2 regions of the Paenibacillus sp. FSL R5-0470 genome follow, and region 2 is predicted to be linked to the other one. Evidence: riboswitches for the same ligand, from Rfam matches in the RefSeq annotation. Region 2 holds a riboswitch; the other holds the start of a gene.

What was found. Region 2 has a riboswitch for cyclic di-AMP ahead of MKY99_RS00545 (C40 family peptidase). Riboswitches for the same ligand answer to the same signal wherever they lie in the genome.
Region 1: another riboswitch for cyclic di-AMP. It lies ahead of MKY99_RS02705 (hypothetical protein); the one in region 2 lies ahead of MKY99_RS00545 (C40 family peptidase).

What each region holds. Positions count from the first base shown of each region.
Region 1 is NZ_CP150238.1:601,478-609,541, forward strand. Features, by position in the region: gene MKY99_RS02675 (ATP-binding cassette domain-containing protein) at 1-583, shown strand, start outside; gene MKY99_RS02680 (ABC transporter permease) at 576-1,865, shown strand; gene MKY99_RS02685 (hypothetical protein) at 1,900-2,091, shown strand; gene MKY99_RS02690 (hypothetical protein) at 2,183-2,542, opposite strand; gene MKY99_RS02695 (hypothetical protein) at 2,675-3,184, opposite strand; gene MKY99_RS02700 (hypothetical protein) at 3,201-3,692, opposite strand; cyclic di-AMP (ydaO/yuaA leader) riboswitch at 3,826-3,991, opposite strand; cyclic di-AMP (ydaO/yuaA leader) riboswitch at 4,412-4,601, shown strand; gene MKY99_RS02705 (hypothetical protein) at 4,792-5,208, shown strand; gene kdpA (potassium-transporting ATPase subunit KdpA) at 5,425-7,101, shown strand; gene kdpB (potassium-transporting ATPase subunit KdpB) at 7,118-8,064, shown strand, end outside.
Region 2 is NZ_CP150238.1:111,484-119,547, reverse strand. Features, by position in the region: gene MKY99_RS00565 (AbrB/MazE/SpoVT family DNA-binding domain-containing protein) at 1-285, shown strand, start outside; gene MKY99_RS00560 (YwhD family protein) at 387-893, opposite strand; gene MKY99_RS00555 (M1 family metallopeptidase) at 997-3,003, shown strand; gene MKY99_RS00550 (hypothetical protein) at 3,015-3,845, shown strand; cyclic di-AMP (ydaO/yuaA leader) riboswitch at 4,060-4,198, shown strand; gene MKY99_RS00545 (C40 family peptidase) at 4,252-4,680, shown strand; cyclic di-AMP (ydaO/yuaA leader) riboswitch at 5,040-5,181, shown strand; gene MKY99_RS00540 (C40 family peptidase) at 5,187-5,678, shown strand; gene MKY99_RS00535 (GNAT family N-acetyltransferase) at 5,934-6,419, shown strand; gene MKY99_RS00530 (cytochrome c) at 6,547-6,903, shown strand; gene MKY99_RS00525 (4a-hydroxytetrahydrobiopterin dehydratase) at 6,995-7,282, opposite strand; gene MKY99_RS00520 (hypothetical protein) at 7,511-7,804, opposite strand; gene motA (flagellar motor stator protein MotA) at 8,011-8,064, shown strand, end outside.

The DNA of each region.
Region 1 (8,064 bases), 490 kb from region 2:
TGCAGATAAGAGCCTCCGCTATTGGCTTGATCGGTTTGAGGTTCCAGATTATTACAATAAGAAGATTGAAGAGCTCTCCAAAGGGAATCAGCAGAAAATGGGCTTTATCGCCGCAGTCGTTCATAAACCGCAAATTCTCATCCTTGATGAAGCCTTCAGTGGCTTGGACCCTGTTAACGTGGAACTACTGAAAGATACGGTAAAAGAATTACGTGATCAAGGAACGAGTATCTTATTCTCTACTCACCGGATGGAGCATGTTGAAGAGCTTTGCCGTAATATTACGATTTTGGATCGTTCCAATACTGTCGTGCAGGGCGATATTCGTACGATTAAGAGTGGGTATCCTCGTGAACAAGTATTGTTGCGTACGGATAACGAAGTGACCGGTCTAGAATCAATTGCAGGTGTAACAGCAGTACAGCGACAGGAGCGAGGTTATCTGTTGTCCATCAGTGAGATCGGCGCAGCACAACGTATCCTACAGCAGGCGATGGCACAGGGTGAAGTGGAGCATTTTGAAATTAAGGAACCAACATTAAATCAAATCTTTATCAGAGCGGTGGGTGAATCTCATGAATAAGATGGGGACAATTATTGGCTTTACCTTTAAAAATAAAGTAAGAACGAAATCATTCATGATTACTACATTAATTCTAGTGTTGCTGCTCAGCATTGGGATGAATCTTCCGTACATCATCGATCAGTTTAAGGGTGATTCTAAAACAAACGCAGAGACTCAAATTGCTGTGATCGCGGAAGAGGGAAATCAGGCTGCAGAGTTGTTGAAGGCATATACTTCACCTGAAGGAATGCCGCAGGCAAAAGTTGTGCAATATACTTCTGCCGACGATGCGGAGCTAAAGAAAGCTTTAGAGGAAGGGACTGTAGAGGGGTACGTTACTTTTGCAGAACCTACTGGCGAAGGACTTCCACCCGTTACTTATCATAGTGAAAATGGTGAATTGAAGGGCGATGTGCAAATCTATCTCCAAAATGCCCTTCAGCAGGCCAACACCCAGTTCATCGTTGGCGACAAGCTGACGCAGGAGCAGATTGCTGCTATGTCAACACCGGTACAGATAGCTACTCAGCAGCTCAACCCTGATGGGACTGCGGGAGATAAGGATGCGTCGCAGGAATCCGCTCCACCTATTAATTACGTCATTGTATACGCCATGCTTATGCTGTTCTTCATGTCTATCATGATGACCGGTAATATGATCGCAGCTGAGATTACTTCAGAGAAGAGCTCACGGATCATGGAGATTCTGATTACAAGTGCCTCACCTTTAGCGCAAATGTTTGGTAAAGTTATCGGTGTCTTCTTAGTAGGATTATTACAAATTGGCGTCATTATCGCAGCGGTAGTTGTCAATCTTAAGCTTCCGCATAATGCAACGATTTTGAAAGATTTAGACCTGGATTTAGGCCAGCTTAATATTAACTTGTTGCTTTATGGAATTGTTCTTTATGTACTAGGTTACTTCCTCTATGCCTTGATGTATGCAGCTGTAGGTTCGATTGTCAGCCGTACAGAGGATCTTGGCCAAGCGGTTATGCCGATTATGATGTTAGGCTTCGTAGCATTCTATGTTCCACTGTTCAGTATCTCTAATGCGGATACTCTGCTGGTTAAGGTAGCGAGTTATGTGCCTTTCACCTCTCCATTGACCATGCTGCTCCGGATTGGTGTTGGTGAAGTAGCGATCTGGCAAGTTATTGTATCATTAGCCATCCTGCTTGTTACCACGTTCATCTTTGGATGGTTGGCTGCCAAGATCTATCGCACAGGCGTATTGATGTACGGCAAACGTCCAAGTATTAAAGAGATCAGAAAAGCGATGAAGGCTTACAAGATCTAAGTGGCTTCATATAAACTTTTAAGGAGTGGTAATCATGACTAAAAGTGAACAATACAATATGATGCTTTTAATGAGTTCGGTATCTCTGGCTACGGTTAGTAGAATGCTCCATTCAGATGGATCCGCTGTTATGGATTTCACTCAAGGTGTATTGACTGGTGTTGCCATGGTAGGGATGATTGCGGGATTGTGGATGTACGGTAAGGCGCGTAAGAGCAAAGCGTAATAATAGGGAAAGGAAGCCGCGGCAGATGCCGTGGCTTTTTTCTTTTTTTGTGTACGTATCGTAAAAGTTATTTGGAAGATAGTTGAGGGAGTTAGACAACGGATAGATTACCACTAGGCAGCAAATCCTCTTGAGCAGTCAGTTGCTCCCGCACACGCCTAAGCTGTGCTTTTAGTACAGGAAGACTCTTTTGCAGAATGATGCTTATTTGAGGTAAAGATAGCTTTAGGCCATACCACATCGTTTTTATAAGCTGTTCCTCCCAAGGCAATGCCTTGGCAGACAGAAGAGACCGGCGTGCGTAATAATCGGCGCATTGTCGGATACAAGAGCGGTAAGCTTCGATAGAGAATAGCTGGCTGTCGAAGCTTTTTTGACGGAATATTTTGTGAAGCTCTTTAAAAGTACGGATAGTAACCTTCTCGGCTTCTGCTGATTGTTGTAACAACATGGAACTGAGCATATAGATATCATTCGTACACTTTTGAACACACTCTGCAAATATAGTTCTACGGGATGATTCGGCAGGTAAGGGGTCAGGCATGATAAACACGATCCTTTCAGAATGGGTTATGGGATGAACCTATAATATAGAAAAGTAAGAAATGGATTTGTTGATAAGCTCGGCGGTATCAGGTTCTGGATAACTATGTTTTTGAAGCGCAACACTGGATGGTTTATAATATAGCCGCCCTCCTTTGGAATCTCTCCCACCAGCGACAGCTCTGTACAGACGACCTTGCTCAATGTGCCCTGCCAAGGATTTACCCTGCAGCTTGGCTTTTAAATCCTGTAAAGCACCTTGCACTAGCTCAAACTGAGTCTGATCCCACTCTGAACCATGGGTACGTACTTTATCTATCGCTTCCTCTAGCCGGCAATGGTATATCATTCTGAGAAAAGAACTCCATTTAATAAGATCGAAAGTTTTGGTATTGGCAGAGATAAGACATGCCCCCCAGCTGCTACCTCCTTTACAGGTAAGTTTCAGGATGCCATAACGGCTGCCTTGATCAGCCTCCATTCCATAATGAATAGGCTCAGGTGAATCAAAGACGAATACTTCTATGCGAGACAGTCTTCGCTGGTCCATGACAGTTTTTTCCTCCTTAGGTTTCCAAAAGCTTAAGATCTACATGGTGAATGTCATTAGCCTTCTCTATACAGGCGAGCATTTCAGCTTCATTCTCACAGACTGCGGCATGCTCTAGCCATAGTCTGAATTTCTGTTTGCGTATAACGGATAAATGTAAGGGAAAGGTGTTGCGGGATCTCATTACGTACCAACCGACTGCAACATCTTTCCACGGTTCCTTAAAAGCGGTGAGCCACGGAAAACGTTGGTGTGCTGACCAATCCTGCAGCTGTTGCTTTTCTCGGATACTTTTATATATTTCGTATATAATTGTTCGGTCCATACAGTATTCACAGGTAGATGGGCTGCTGAAATGGCGAAGTGATTCAATCTGCTTCTGACCAAAAGCATAGCCGACAATAGTTCTGTGATGATCCTCTTCGAACCACAACGCTCCAAAGCAAACATAATTTAGACTTATCGGCTCAAGTAGCCCTTGCTGAGTTCCCCAATAATAGTGTTTCATTTCTTTCACCCCGTCCAGCATGCTATCACCCTATAGATTCAGGTAACGCAAAAACCGCAGCAAGAGGAGGACCTCTGCTGCGGTTTTGGAATACAGGTATATACACACCTGTGCCAAAGCGTGGCGGATCAAGGGTCTCTCTCTTTACGCTTACGAGGTTAGCTGTCGGATTCGGACGGTGAGAGTCGCCCTACCTATATGAGACTTGGACAGTCTCCTTCGGATTCACCCCAAGTAGGCCATGTGACCTGATGGTTCCCCCGTTCCCTGCAAATACAGGAACTCAGCGTTGAATGTATTTCGTGAAATAGATTCAACCCGAATCATACTCTTTTCAAGGTGTTTCTGTAAAAACAGAAAGTGTTCTTTTGAGCGCGATTTAAACCAAATCCTGCCTACTACGACGGAAAAGGGAACCAAATAGGTATTTATTGCGAGTTATCGGGCTTCTTCCTCGCTTAATCTCGACTTCTTGTTTTCTTACCTATAAAGGCGTTTTTTTAAGATTTCTACATTTGTGGTGAATAAAATCACATGGTATGCCCGCTTTTCGCTAATGGATTAAAACTCGAGTAAACAAGAGATATAGAGAGATTGGATATCAAGTAAGCGCTATCCGATACGAAAATAGTTTTTAATTTGCATTATTTTGGCATCAATCAGGTTTTACAATTCTTCCTGCATAAGGGTATGATTACTCCTGTTTCAACAACAATCGAATATTTGATCCGCTTAATTTCCGTTAAGGAAAGCGGGGGAACCAACAATCGGCAGACGATGTGAGAGTCGGAAGCCGGTTATGGGGTGAATCCTGTAGAAGATGCGAGTGAGCTCGTATCTATACAGGTAGGGCGACTCTCACCGCCCGAATCCGACAGCTAACCTCGTAAGCGTATGGAGAGAGGATGAGTGCAATGTGACCGCTAGCGAGCCACAGAGGAGAATCCTTTGTGGCTTTTTGCTGTGCTTTTTTAAGCAAAGCATTTATGGAAAACCTCACGAAGAGGTCGTTATATTCATCATTAGCGGTAGCTTTTCTTTCAAGATCAGGGTGATCAAGCTCTGATCTTACAAGCAAAGCATTTGAGGAGAATAAGAGATGACAGATCAGAATGAATATGTACTGGTATGTGCGCCAACGAAGGCAGGCGAACATTTTATTAAGCTTCTAAAATTCAGAGGCATTAAGATGGCCGGATTGACCAACAACTTGCCTGAGAAGGCCCTACTCGAAGAGATGGGGATTGAACAAGTCGTTCTAGTTGATACCCGCCATCAGAATACTTGGTTTCGCCCGCCGTTCCCGGTAGGACGGGTATATCTGTTCGAGAGCAGCTTTACGTTATGCTGCCGCTACATTCAGATGTGCCGCACCTGGACGACACAGCCGATTTTTGTAATCACAAGCTCAATAAATCCTAGATTGGTCTATAAAAGACTTGGTGCAAGTTATGTAATCTATTCTCATAGTGGTGATGCTGATTTTCTAATCGATAAATCACCTCATCAAGGATAAAAGAAGGAGTGCGGGAGATATGATGGATCTGTATATGGTGGCTTCGTTAGCTGTAATTTACGGGTTGTTTTATGGATTTATGCGCTGGTGCGCAGGTGTAGTTGAGGATACAGGGAGGGATAAGTTGTGATTCTAGTAATCGCTGTTACCCTACTGTTGTTTGTATATCTGGTTTACGCATTGATTCATCCGGAGAAATTTTAAGGAGGGGCATTCATGGGCATTTTGCAAATAGTTGCTGTAATCGTAATTCTTATCTTGCTGGTTAAGCCGATGGGCACGTATTTATATTATGTATTTTCTAATGAACCGAACCGTACGGATCGATGGTTTGGAGGCATGGAAAAAGGGATTTATAAGCTGATCGGCCTGAAAAAACGGGACGGAATGTCTTGGAAGAAGTATGCGCTCAGCTTTGTGTTAACAAATATCGTATTGGTTACTTTCAGTTACATTGTTCTTAGATTGCAGCGGGGATTGCCGTTAAACCCGAATGGAATTACGGATATGGAACAGACGCTTTCATTCAATACAGTGATCAGCTTTATGACCAATACGAACCTGCAGCATTATAGCGGGGAGACGGGGCTTTCGTATTTTTCACAAATGGCTGTCATCACGATGATGATGTTCACATCTGCAGCGAGCGGATTTTCTGTTGCGGTTGCCTTTGTCAGAGGAATCACGGGACGGAAATCAGTCGGGAACTTCTTCGAGGATTTCGTCAAAGCGCATATTCGTGTGTTCATTCCGCTAGCTTTGTTAGTTTCATTGGTGCTGGTAGGACTACATGTGCCACAAACGCTCAAGCCATCACTTGAAGTCACTACACTAGAGGGCCAAACACAACAAATTGCTATCGGTCCAGTAGCTTCTTTGGAATCGATCAAACATCTGGGCACGAATGGTGGCGGCTTCTTCGGGGCCAATTCATCGCATCCTTTTGAGAACCCTAATCCACTTACGAACGTGCTAGAGATTCTCTCTATGTGGATGCTGCCAGCTTCGCTCCCTTATATGTACGGATTGTTTGCCAAGAACAAACGTCAGGGCTGGGTAATTTTTACCGCAATGATGACCTTGTTTGTTCTGCTGTTAAGCCTAAACTTCTATGCTGAATCGAAAGGCAATCCGGCGATCAATGCACTAGGAATTGAATCTTCACAAGGTAGTATGGAAGGTAAAGAGGTGCGCTTCGGCATACCGCAGTCTTCCTTGTTTACTTCAGTAACAACCGCAGCTACGACAGGTAGTGTTAACAATATGCATGATACGCTGACGCCGCTGGGAGGTATTACGCCTCTTGCACTGATGATGCTCAACAATGTCTTCGGTGGTAAAGGTGTTGGACTGATCAATATGCTGATGTATGCGATTCTGGGTGTCTTCCTGTGCGGTCTCATGGTCGGCAGGACACCGGAGTTCCTCGGACGGAAAATAGAGGCCAAGGAGATGAAGCTGATTGCCATAGCGATCCTTGTGCATCCGTTCATTATCCTTGTGCCAACCGCAGCTGCGTTCCTGACCGATTTGGGGCAAGGGGCGATTACGAACACTGGATTCCATGGACTCAGCCAAGTGTTATATGAATATGTCTCTTCTGCCGCGAACAATGGTTCAGGATTTGAAGGGCTTGCAGACAATACAACTTTTTGGAATGTCACAACCGGGATTGTCATGCTGCTAGGTCGTTATGTCTCTATCATTGCAATGCTGGCGGTAGCAGGTTCTCTGCTTAAGAAGAAGCCGGTTCCTGAGACGATTGGCACGTTCCGCACAGACAATGGACTGTTTACGGGAATTCTGATTGGTACAGTAGTGATTATCGGTGCGTTGACGTTCCTGCCGGTCATTGTACTCGGCCCCATTGCAGAATATCTAACCTTACGGTAGGAAGAGGGAGAATAAGATGAGTACTGTAAAAAGAAAAAAGCTGCTGACGGGACCCATACTCCTTAGCGCTGTAAAGGATAGTTTTATAAAGCTTAACCCAGTAACGCTAATCAAAAATCCCGTCATGTTCGTGGTAGAGGTCGGTACGATCATTGTCCTCCTCATGGTGCTGGCTCCTGGATATTTTAATGCAGAGCAATCGATAGGCTTCAATATCACAGTGTTGTTCATTCTGCTGTTTACAGTGCTGTTTGCGAACTTCGCTGAAGCACTGGCAGAAGGCCGGGGGAAAGCCCAAGCCGATTCGCTCAAGAAAACAAAACAAGATATCACAGCTAACAAACTGGTTGGAGGAGCGGTGAAGACAGTCTCTTCCTCCGAGTTGCGTAAAGGAGATATCGTCATTGTCAGTCAGGGAGAACTCATCCCTGGTGACGGTGAGGTGATTGAAGGGCTGGCTTCCGTAGATGAATCAGCGATTACAGGTGAATCTGCACCTGTAATCAAGGAGGCTGGTGGGGACTTTGGCTCCGTTACAGGCGGTACACGGGTCGTCAGTGATGAGATTAAAGTCAGAATTACAAGTGATCCTGGTGAGTCGTTTCTAGATCGAATGATCTCTCTTGTTGAAGGGGCGAAACGTCAGAAGACACCTAACGAAATTGCGCTAAATACGCTTTTGATCAGTCTGACGCTGATTTTCTTGATTGTAGTAGTGACCTTGCGGCCGATTGCAACTTATCTAGGTGTTGATCTTGATATTCCGGTTATGATCGCCTTGTTGGTCTGTCTGATTCCGACAACAATCGGGGGGCTACTCTCCGCAATCGGAATAGCGGGTATGGACCGGGTGACCCAGTTTAATGTACTCGCCATGTCGGGTAAGGCAGTTGAGGCTGCCGGCGATATTAATACGATGATCCTAGATAAGACCGGTACGATTACCTTCGGGAACCGGATGGC
Region 2 (8,064 bases):
ACCTACTATAAAGAGCAATTTATTTGCAGTAGCTGTCTAAAAGAAATTGCCGACCCTGAACGCATGTCTCAAGTGCCTGAGGCGCGCCAAGATTTTGCAGGCGAAGTGTCAGAACACAGCAGCACGATCCGGAAGACAAAGACAGAGGATATGTGCCAACGCCTGGAGCGGGCCATAGAAGAACATCCATATGCCAATCAGAAAGAGCTTGCTGAAATTCTTGGGATCAGTCAAGCCAGAGTAAGTCAACTCAAACGCAAACTTAATACGGCAGGCAGATCGTAAACTAATTCATTGTGTTCAATTCAAAAAGGCTTCGACTCTCCTATTTCAGGATGTCGAAGCCTTTTTTCTGTATCAGGTAACCTTGACCGGGTAATTCGTTCCTACTCGGTCAGTGCGGCCTTAAGCTCATCGGAGGACGCAGTCCACCATGCCTCATTATGAGAGATCAAGAGGGATTTGAGGGCAGCTTTTTCAACTGCGCCAAGCCCTCCCACATCGATTTTGCGTTTTAGAGCAGCATCCAACTTATTGACATGCTCGGCGAGAATTTTCCAACCGCGACGTGCTTCCGTATCGATCCACATTTCGCAGGCCGTTATTCCACCATAGAATTGACTATCCTGTGTACGGTCCACTGCTACCCATACTACCCAAACCTGTCTACCATTAGGTACATCTTCACGGTTCATGGAGAATTTAATCCCCTTTTCAACCTTACTCTTGGCATGCATGGCACCAATATCAATGACTGCTTCACCGCCATCAATAATGACAGGCGATACGTTATTGAGCTCTATAGAGCCTGCTCCAAAGCCTTTATGTTTACTTTTGGCATTCACAATATTTAAGGCAATCTGTTTCTTGCCCTCCGGTTGTATGTTGTCCACGAGTGCACACCCTTCCTCTTACGAATAATTTAATTTTAGCTAATAATGCGGCGATTGCAAACATATACATCCCGTAGATGCTTGTCACGGGAGGAATCACACTATGAAGTCACTGTCATTAAGGTACATCATCATCTTTGCGACCCTGGCCACCCTCGTGCTATTAGGAGGCATATGGGTCTATTCGGGGGATAACTCCACATCTTCTGTTACTAGCTTTGTTTCAAAAGAGGCCAAGTCCTCAAGCGGCACAGCTCCTGCAGCTGCACCACAACAGAAACTGCCTGAAAGCGCCCCCGTTCCAGCAGAAGAGGCATTAAGTCAACGAGTTGTCGAGTATCACATCGATGTTCAGCTTGTTCCTGATACAGAAACCTTAATCGCTTCTGAGACGGTAACCTGGACACACCCCGGTGTAAAACCGGTAAGTGATCTATATTTCCATATGTATCCAAATGCTTTTACTTCACCAGATACTACCTTTATGAAGGAGTCCGGAGGAACGCTCAGAGGTGACACCATGCCAGAGAATGGCTTCGGAAGTATGACTTTAACCGATTTGCGCACAACAGAAGGAACATCACTAATGCAAAGAGTGCAATTTGTACAACCCGATGATGGTAACGTCAACGATAAGACACTCCTAAAGGTACATCTCCCACAGCCGGTTAATGGTGGGGAAAGTGTCACGCTTAAACTCCAGTACGAGGTCCAGCTCCCCAAAATATTTGCCCGTATGGGCGCATCAGGCAATTTCGTGATGGCTGGGCAATGGTTCCCTAAACTTAGTGTATACGAGCCTATGGGCACACGTGGGGTTAAGGAGGAAGGCTGGGATTTGCATCAGTATCACGGCACCTCTGAGTTTTACAGCGATTTTGGCATCTTTAATGTAACGATTGCGGTTCCTTCCGACTACACGGTAGCTGCGACCGGATTTCCTGTGAGGAATGCCAAGCTAAAGCAAGATCAAAAAATATATCAGTTCTACGCTGACGATGTCCATGACTTTGCGTGGGCGGCATCCCCTGATTTTACAGTAGCCGAAGAAGCCTTCTCTACGCCAGAAGTGCCTGGTGTACGGATTAAGGTGTATCTCGATCCATTACACAAAGACTTAAAGGAACGATACCTTCAGGCCGCTAAGGCAGCTCTGACCTACTTCAGCAAATGGTATGGTCCTTATCCCTACTCGACTCTGTCTATTATCGTTCCGCCTAAGGAGGGGAATGGGGCTGGAGGAATGGAGTATCCAACACTCATTACAGCATTTGGAGCCACAGACTCTTCTCCTGACACCTCACTTGAAAGAACCGTCGTTCATGAAATTGGCCATCAATACTTTTACGGCATGGTAGCCAGCAATGAATTCGAAGAGGCTTGGCTAGATGAAAGCTTCACTTCTTATGCTGAAGACAGACTCATGGAGCAAGAATATGGCATCAAAACGAATCTCCCTCTTCAGTCCAGCTTGGTGACCAAATCAGAGCCGCTAAATTTAGAAACATGGAAATATGCCGGGGCAGAATCCTATAGCCGGAATGTGTATATTCGCGGAAAGCTAGTACTTAAGGATATTGAACGCCAAGTAGGCACTAAGGCAATGAACAGCATCATGTCCACTTACGCACGTAAATTCCGTTTCCAGCACCCCACTACGTCTGATTTTCAAAAAGTCGTTGAGAAGGTAACCAAAAAATCATGGCAGCCTTATTTCGAAGATTATATTTATGGTGGTGGTGCTCCTGATTTCTCAGTAGATACGATTACGATTAAAAAGAATGGCAACAGCGATGCTCAGAGCTATGAATCCATAGTAAAGATTACAAACAAAGGGAGCCATTACGTTGACGTTCCCATTAAATTCACATTCGCCGATGGCTCTGCTACAGAGCGGGTCTGGAGCGGTGAAGGAGCAGAGACTACCTTCCAATTGTTAAGCGATAAGCTTCTTCTCTCTGCTGAGGTTGATCCTGAGCATACCATTCTGTTAGAAAACAAGCATCTTAATAACTTCAGACTGGCGGAAATAGAGCCCAAAACGCTCTCCCGCTGGACATTAAGTGTAACTAAACTAGTTGAAACCGTGCTCGGAACTCTTGTCTGGTGAGGTGAATGATTGTGAGAACATCGATAACCCGCGGCTGGCAAAGCATGAAGGAGCAATTTTATATTCTGATTCTGCTCTTCATCTACCGACTGCTCTGGGGCTACTTTATGTACGGCTTCATCCGGTCTGCTATCGTTCCAATTCTACTGCGTTATCCAGATAAAGACGCTGGAGGCAGCGGAATGGGTAGACTACTCTATTATGTCGAAGGGCAGTTCAGCTTGAACACAGATCCTGCGATACGTACTTGGTTATGGATGTTCCTAGGGCTTGTTGTCTTACGACTGCTACTCTCCCCCTTCATAAGGGCAGGATTACTGCATGAACTCCATCAGGAGCGAAAAGGAGAGCGTGGCCTGTTCTTTTTTCCAGGTATGAAGCTTTATGGATTTCCAGTGTTTATCTTCAGTCTAATCGAATGGGTGCTGGCTCTACTTCCGTTATACTGGCTTGCTCCAAAAATGTACGGGCTATTCTTGTCCTCCTTTCTGAACTACTCTTTGTTACTTCATCTAGTTCCATACGTATTGGCATGGCTTATATACATCTTTATCGTGCGCCTGTTCCTTCTATATATGCAGTTTGGTTATACCAGCGGCACGGGGATGTTCTCCTCCTTATTCATTTGCTTGAAGTCGCTGATTCCGGCAATAGGAATTTCAATCATACTTGGTGCAGCAGGCCTGATCCTTTTGCTAGTGTGCGGACTAACGGGTATCTTCTGTCCTGGCCTACCAGCACTTCTTATTCGTCAACTTTCATCACTGCCCTCAACACTCTTCAAAATGTGGGGAATTTCAGCTCAATATCATCTATGGCAAAGTAAAGCATTTCCACAATAATTTGAAGCATTACAGAACATAATATAAGAGTCCCGGTTCCTGAATCAGGAGCTGGGACTCTTTCGCGTTATAGACAAATTATGAGGATTTGCAAAATCGTAAAGACTTTGTTACAATAAGTCCTGTTCCATTGGTAACAAGTTTGTAATCATTTGAAACGATTTCTACATAACTTCATGTATTTGTCGTAGTCATGTCGATAAGTCACTATCTGGTGCATAAAACGCCGAATTCCTTGCACCGGGAAGTGGGGGAACCATATTTTGGGTGAATTGATCTCGCTTTGCAGTGATCATAGGGGAACCTTCTACCGAATCCTTAAGCTAACCTCACAGGCATTGGAAGGGGTACAATTTTTTTGAAGAATTTAAGAAAAGCATGCGTCGCTGCGGCGCTAGGACTTGTGATGGCGTTCTCTATTGGTGGAGGAAGTGCCTTTGCAGATTCTAAGATGGACAGTGTTATTTCAAAGACAATTGGAGTTGCCTATAAAACCGGAGGCACTAGCACTGCCGGGTTTGACTGTTCTGGATTTACTACGTATGTATTCAAGAAGGTGGGTCTTTCTTTGCCCCGTACTTCAAAAGCTCAATATAATGTCGGAACTCCTGTAGCCAAAAGTAAATTACGTTCAGGTGACCTAGTTTTCTTTAACACATTGGGCAACGGCGTATCCCATGTCGGCATTTATGTTGGAAACGGAAAATTCGCACAATCATCATCTTCATATGGCGTGACCATCACTTCACTTAGCCAGTCCTACTGGGCCAATCGCTACGTTGGTGCTAAAAGAGTAATGAGTACTTCCTCATATCAAGCTATAGCCTACGATTAATACTTCCCCACAACTATAACCTCACAATTACATTATATAGACCTGGGTTTGATTATTGACTTAATCGAATCCAGGTTTTCTTTTGCCTTATTATATTCTTTACACCTCTTGAACGGACTTTAAACACTTTTATTTGATAAAAATTTCAATAAATATAAAAATTAGTTTAATATTATCGCTTACATATGCATTTTGACTTTAAAAAAACGAATTTTTCTGCATGATTATGTTAAAAACGATTGCCAAGCGGCACTCTGTTTGTTACAATAACTGCAGTAAGATTTTAGTAACATTTTTGTAATCATTAAGTTGTTATTTACAAAGGTTTTGTCATGTATTGATTACAAGCTATTCCTAATCAACAGTATCAGCCGAGTTTCCTAACTATTAGGAAAACGGGGGAACCAACTTTGGGTGAATTGACCTCCATTTTTAGAGGGGTCATAGGGGACCTTCAACCGAACCCTTAAGCTAACCTCGTAGGCATCCGGAAGGGGTATAAACTTTTGAAGAAGAAGCTAGCAGCAGCAGTACTTAGCTTTTCCATTATTTTCACCATCGGAGCAGGAAGCGCTTTCGCGGATTCCAAAATGGATAAAGTGATCGACAAGACCATCGGAACTAAGTACGTATCCGGCGGCATCTCCACAAATGGATTTGATTGCTCCGGATTTACAATGTATGTATTTGATAAAATTGGTATAAACCTACCACACCAATCAGGTTCCCAGTATCAAATGGGTACTGCTATCTCCCAAGATGATTTAAGATCTGGAGATCTTGTATTCTTCAATACAAGTGGTAAGGGTGTCTCCCATGTCGGTATTTATGTCGGTGAAGGCAAGTTTGCACACGCATCTTCCTCACGCGGTGTAACGATTAGCTCCCTGAGTGATAGCTACTACGTGAAACGCTACATCGGTGCTAAACGAATTATGAGCACGGATGCTTATCATTCTGTTGCTTCTGAGACAGAAGATAATGATGATGTTCAATAAGTAAATCGTACATAGGCTCTTTTCCAAGATGTTGATTCTTGGGGAAGAGCTTGTTTTTTGTCTTATTTAGTATTTACCCCTCTCAGAATTTGTAAAACAATAATCCTCATAAATTTCTGAGTCGACCATGCCTCTTTTTGTATATAATTAGTTACAAGCATAAACGCCTTCGATGTCCTTATAAGGACCATAAGTATTTTAAGCTACAAATATAAGACATTTAAAGTTCCCCCGTGAAAGGAGGTCCTTGACCTTATGATAAATCCCTCTGTTACTTTTCATGTAGCGCCTATGGAGACCAGTCACGCGGAAGAGGTTTGCAACTGGGATTACACTGCCCCTTATAATATTTACGGCTGGATGCCGTGGGAGCAAATGCAGGCTCTTGGAATCGAGTTCGGTGACCCGCAGCTACGGAATGAGCAATATGTCTCCATACTAAATGGGCAAGGGATTTTGTGTGGATTCGCGCAGTTGTTTCCAATGGAAGGTGTTGTTCGCTTGGGGATTGGTATGCGCCCTGATCTATGCGGTCAAGGTCTAGGGAAAATATTCATGGATGCAATCGTGCAAGCAGCCTTAATTCGTTATCCTGAGCGTGAGATTGATCTAGAGGTATTGACCTGGAACCAGCGGGCGATCCGAACTTACCAAAAGTGTGGATTTACGATTACCGATACGTATGAGCGCCTAACCCCCACAGGAAACAAACCTTTTTATTGCATGGTCTATGATAAATAATATTAAATTCCATATTTTTCAATGATTTGATGGCATTATCGTTCATTTTTTTGTCACAAACCCTATGATAACGCTTCACCTTGAGCTATAATGTAGGGAGCAGCTTACATAGAAGGGACGAACTGGGATGCAGAAATGGATCATGAGCGGTTTGTTTTTTGCCGCCTGTGCCTTTGCGGTAGTACTTATGTTTACACTTCCAGGTAAAGAAGAGGTAGCTGAACAGAATAAACCGACGATGCCGGAAGTTCAATTGGATGCGGCAAAGGCCGAAGCAACCGTGAAAGCCAGCTGTATCACCTGTCACGGCGATCAGCTTCAAGGTGGAGTTGGACCCAGTCTTCAAAATGAAGGCGGTCAGCATGATGCTGAAGAAATCTACAGTATCGTCACTAAAGGACGCGGTCAAATGCCTTCCTTTAAAGAAAAGCTAGCCCCTGAGGAGATTGCAAACGTCGCCCTCTGGCTCTCAGAGAAAAAGTAACAGTAACTACTACCTAAGCAACTAAAAACGCCCGTGCCAGAAGATAGTTCACTATCTGCGCACGGGCGTTTATTTATGAGTTTGGGTGACACTAACGATTTTTCTCAAAGGCTTCATTAAATTCATGTGCCTCTCGAATATCTAGAGCTGTAATACCGTCTTCCTCATTTGATTTCAGTCGTAAAGTCACTGTCTTATAATCAATCGTAATATGTGGATGGTGATCAAAGGCTTCTGAAATGGTGGCTACTTCATCAACGAAAGCAATACCCTTCATATATTGGCTGAACATATATTTTCGCACCATGGTATTCTCTTCCAGCTTCCAACCTTCCAGCTTGCTGATCTGCTCACGCAGTTCTTCTTCCGTAAATAACAATTCGTTTCCTCCCTTACTAAAAATTGCAGTAAAATCCGCAGGTCCCTTTACTCGTCTTATTCGTTAAACAAAACATCCCTTAGCTTCTGAGGTCCAAGGGATGTGCCAGGATAAAGGCAATATTTTCGATTAAATGTATTCAAGAATCCCAGCGATTATAACTCGGCTACACCAATTTTAACACGGGCTACTAACTACGGGCAAATTACGCCCCCCCGCCCCCTCTTCTTAAATCAAAACAACAGAGGCTAAATCCTCTTCTCCGACTAAAATATTAATGCGGTGCGTGTCCTTATCGTAGATGATAACGCCGCTCCCCACCTCAATCATAGGTTCATTACCCAGCGCGAAGAAAAGATCCTCAGCCAGTGCCTCCCATACCTCCATCTTGGATTCCTGCGGCAATTCTTGCCACTCTTCTGGATCCATTTCAAAAAATAAGTACCCATCGGAAATTCTTCCGACAGCCTCAGTCAAATCCGTTAGGATTTCACCGTAATCTCTACCATGCTTTACACCCACATGTATCACTCCGTTTTCTCCACAGATGAATAATTACTTACCTTATCCATTATAGCCGAAAAAATGACTTCACAAAAAACGGAATGATGTCGATAAATAAGAATATACGTTATTCGGTTTCGAACAGAGTGCCTTGCCGCTGTTTCAAGGATGATATACGCGGCTTTGTCGGAACACATCTTATAATCTCATGGACGAGGTGCATAATGGAAATTTCAACAATACTTGGTTTAATTTTTGGTCTAGTTGCAGTTATTTGG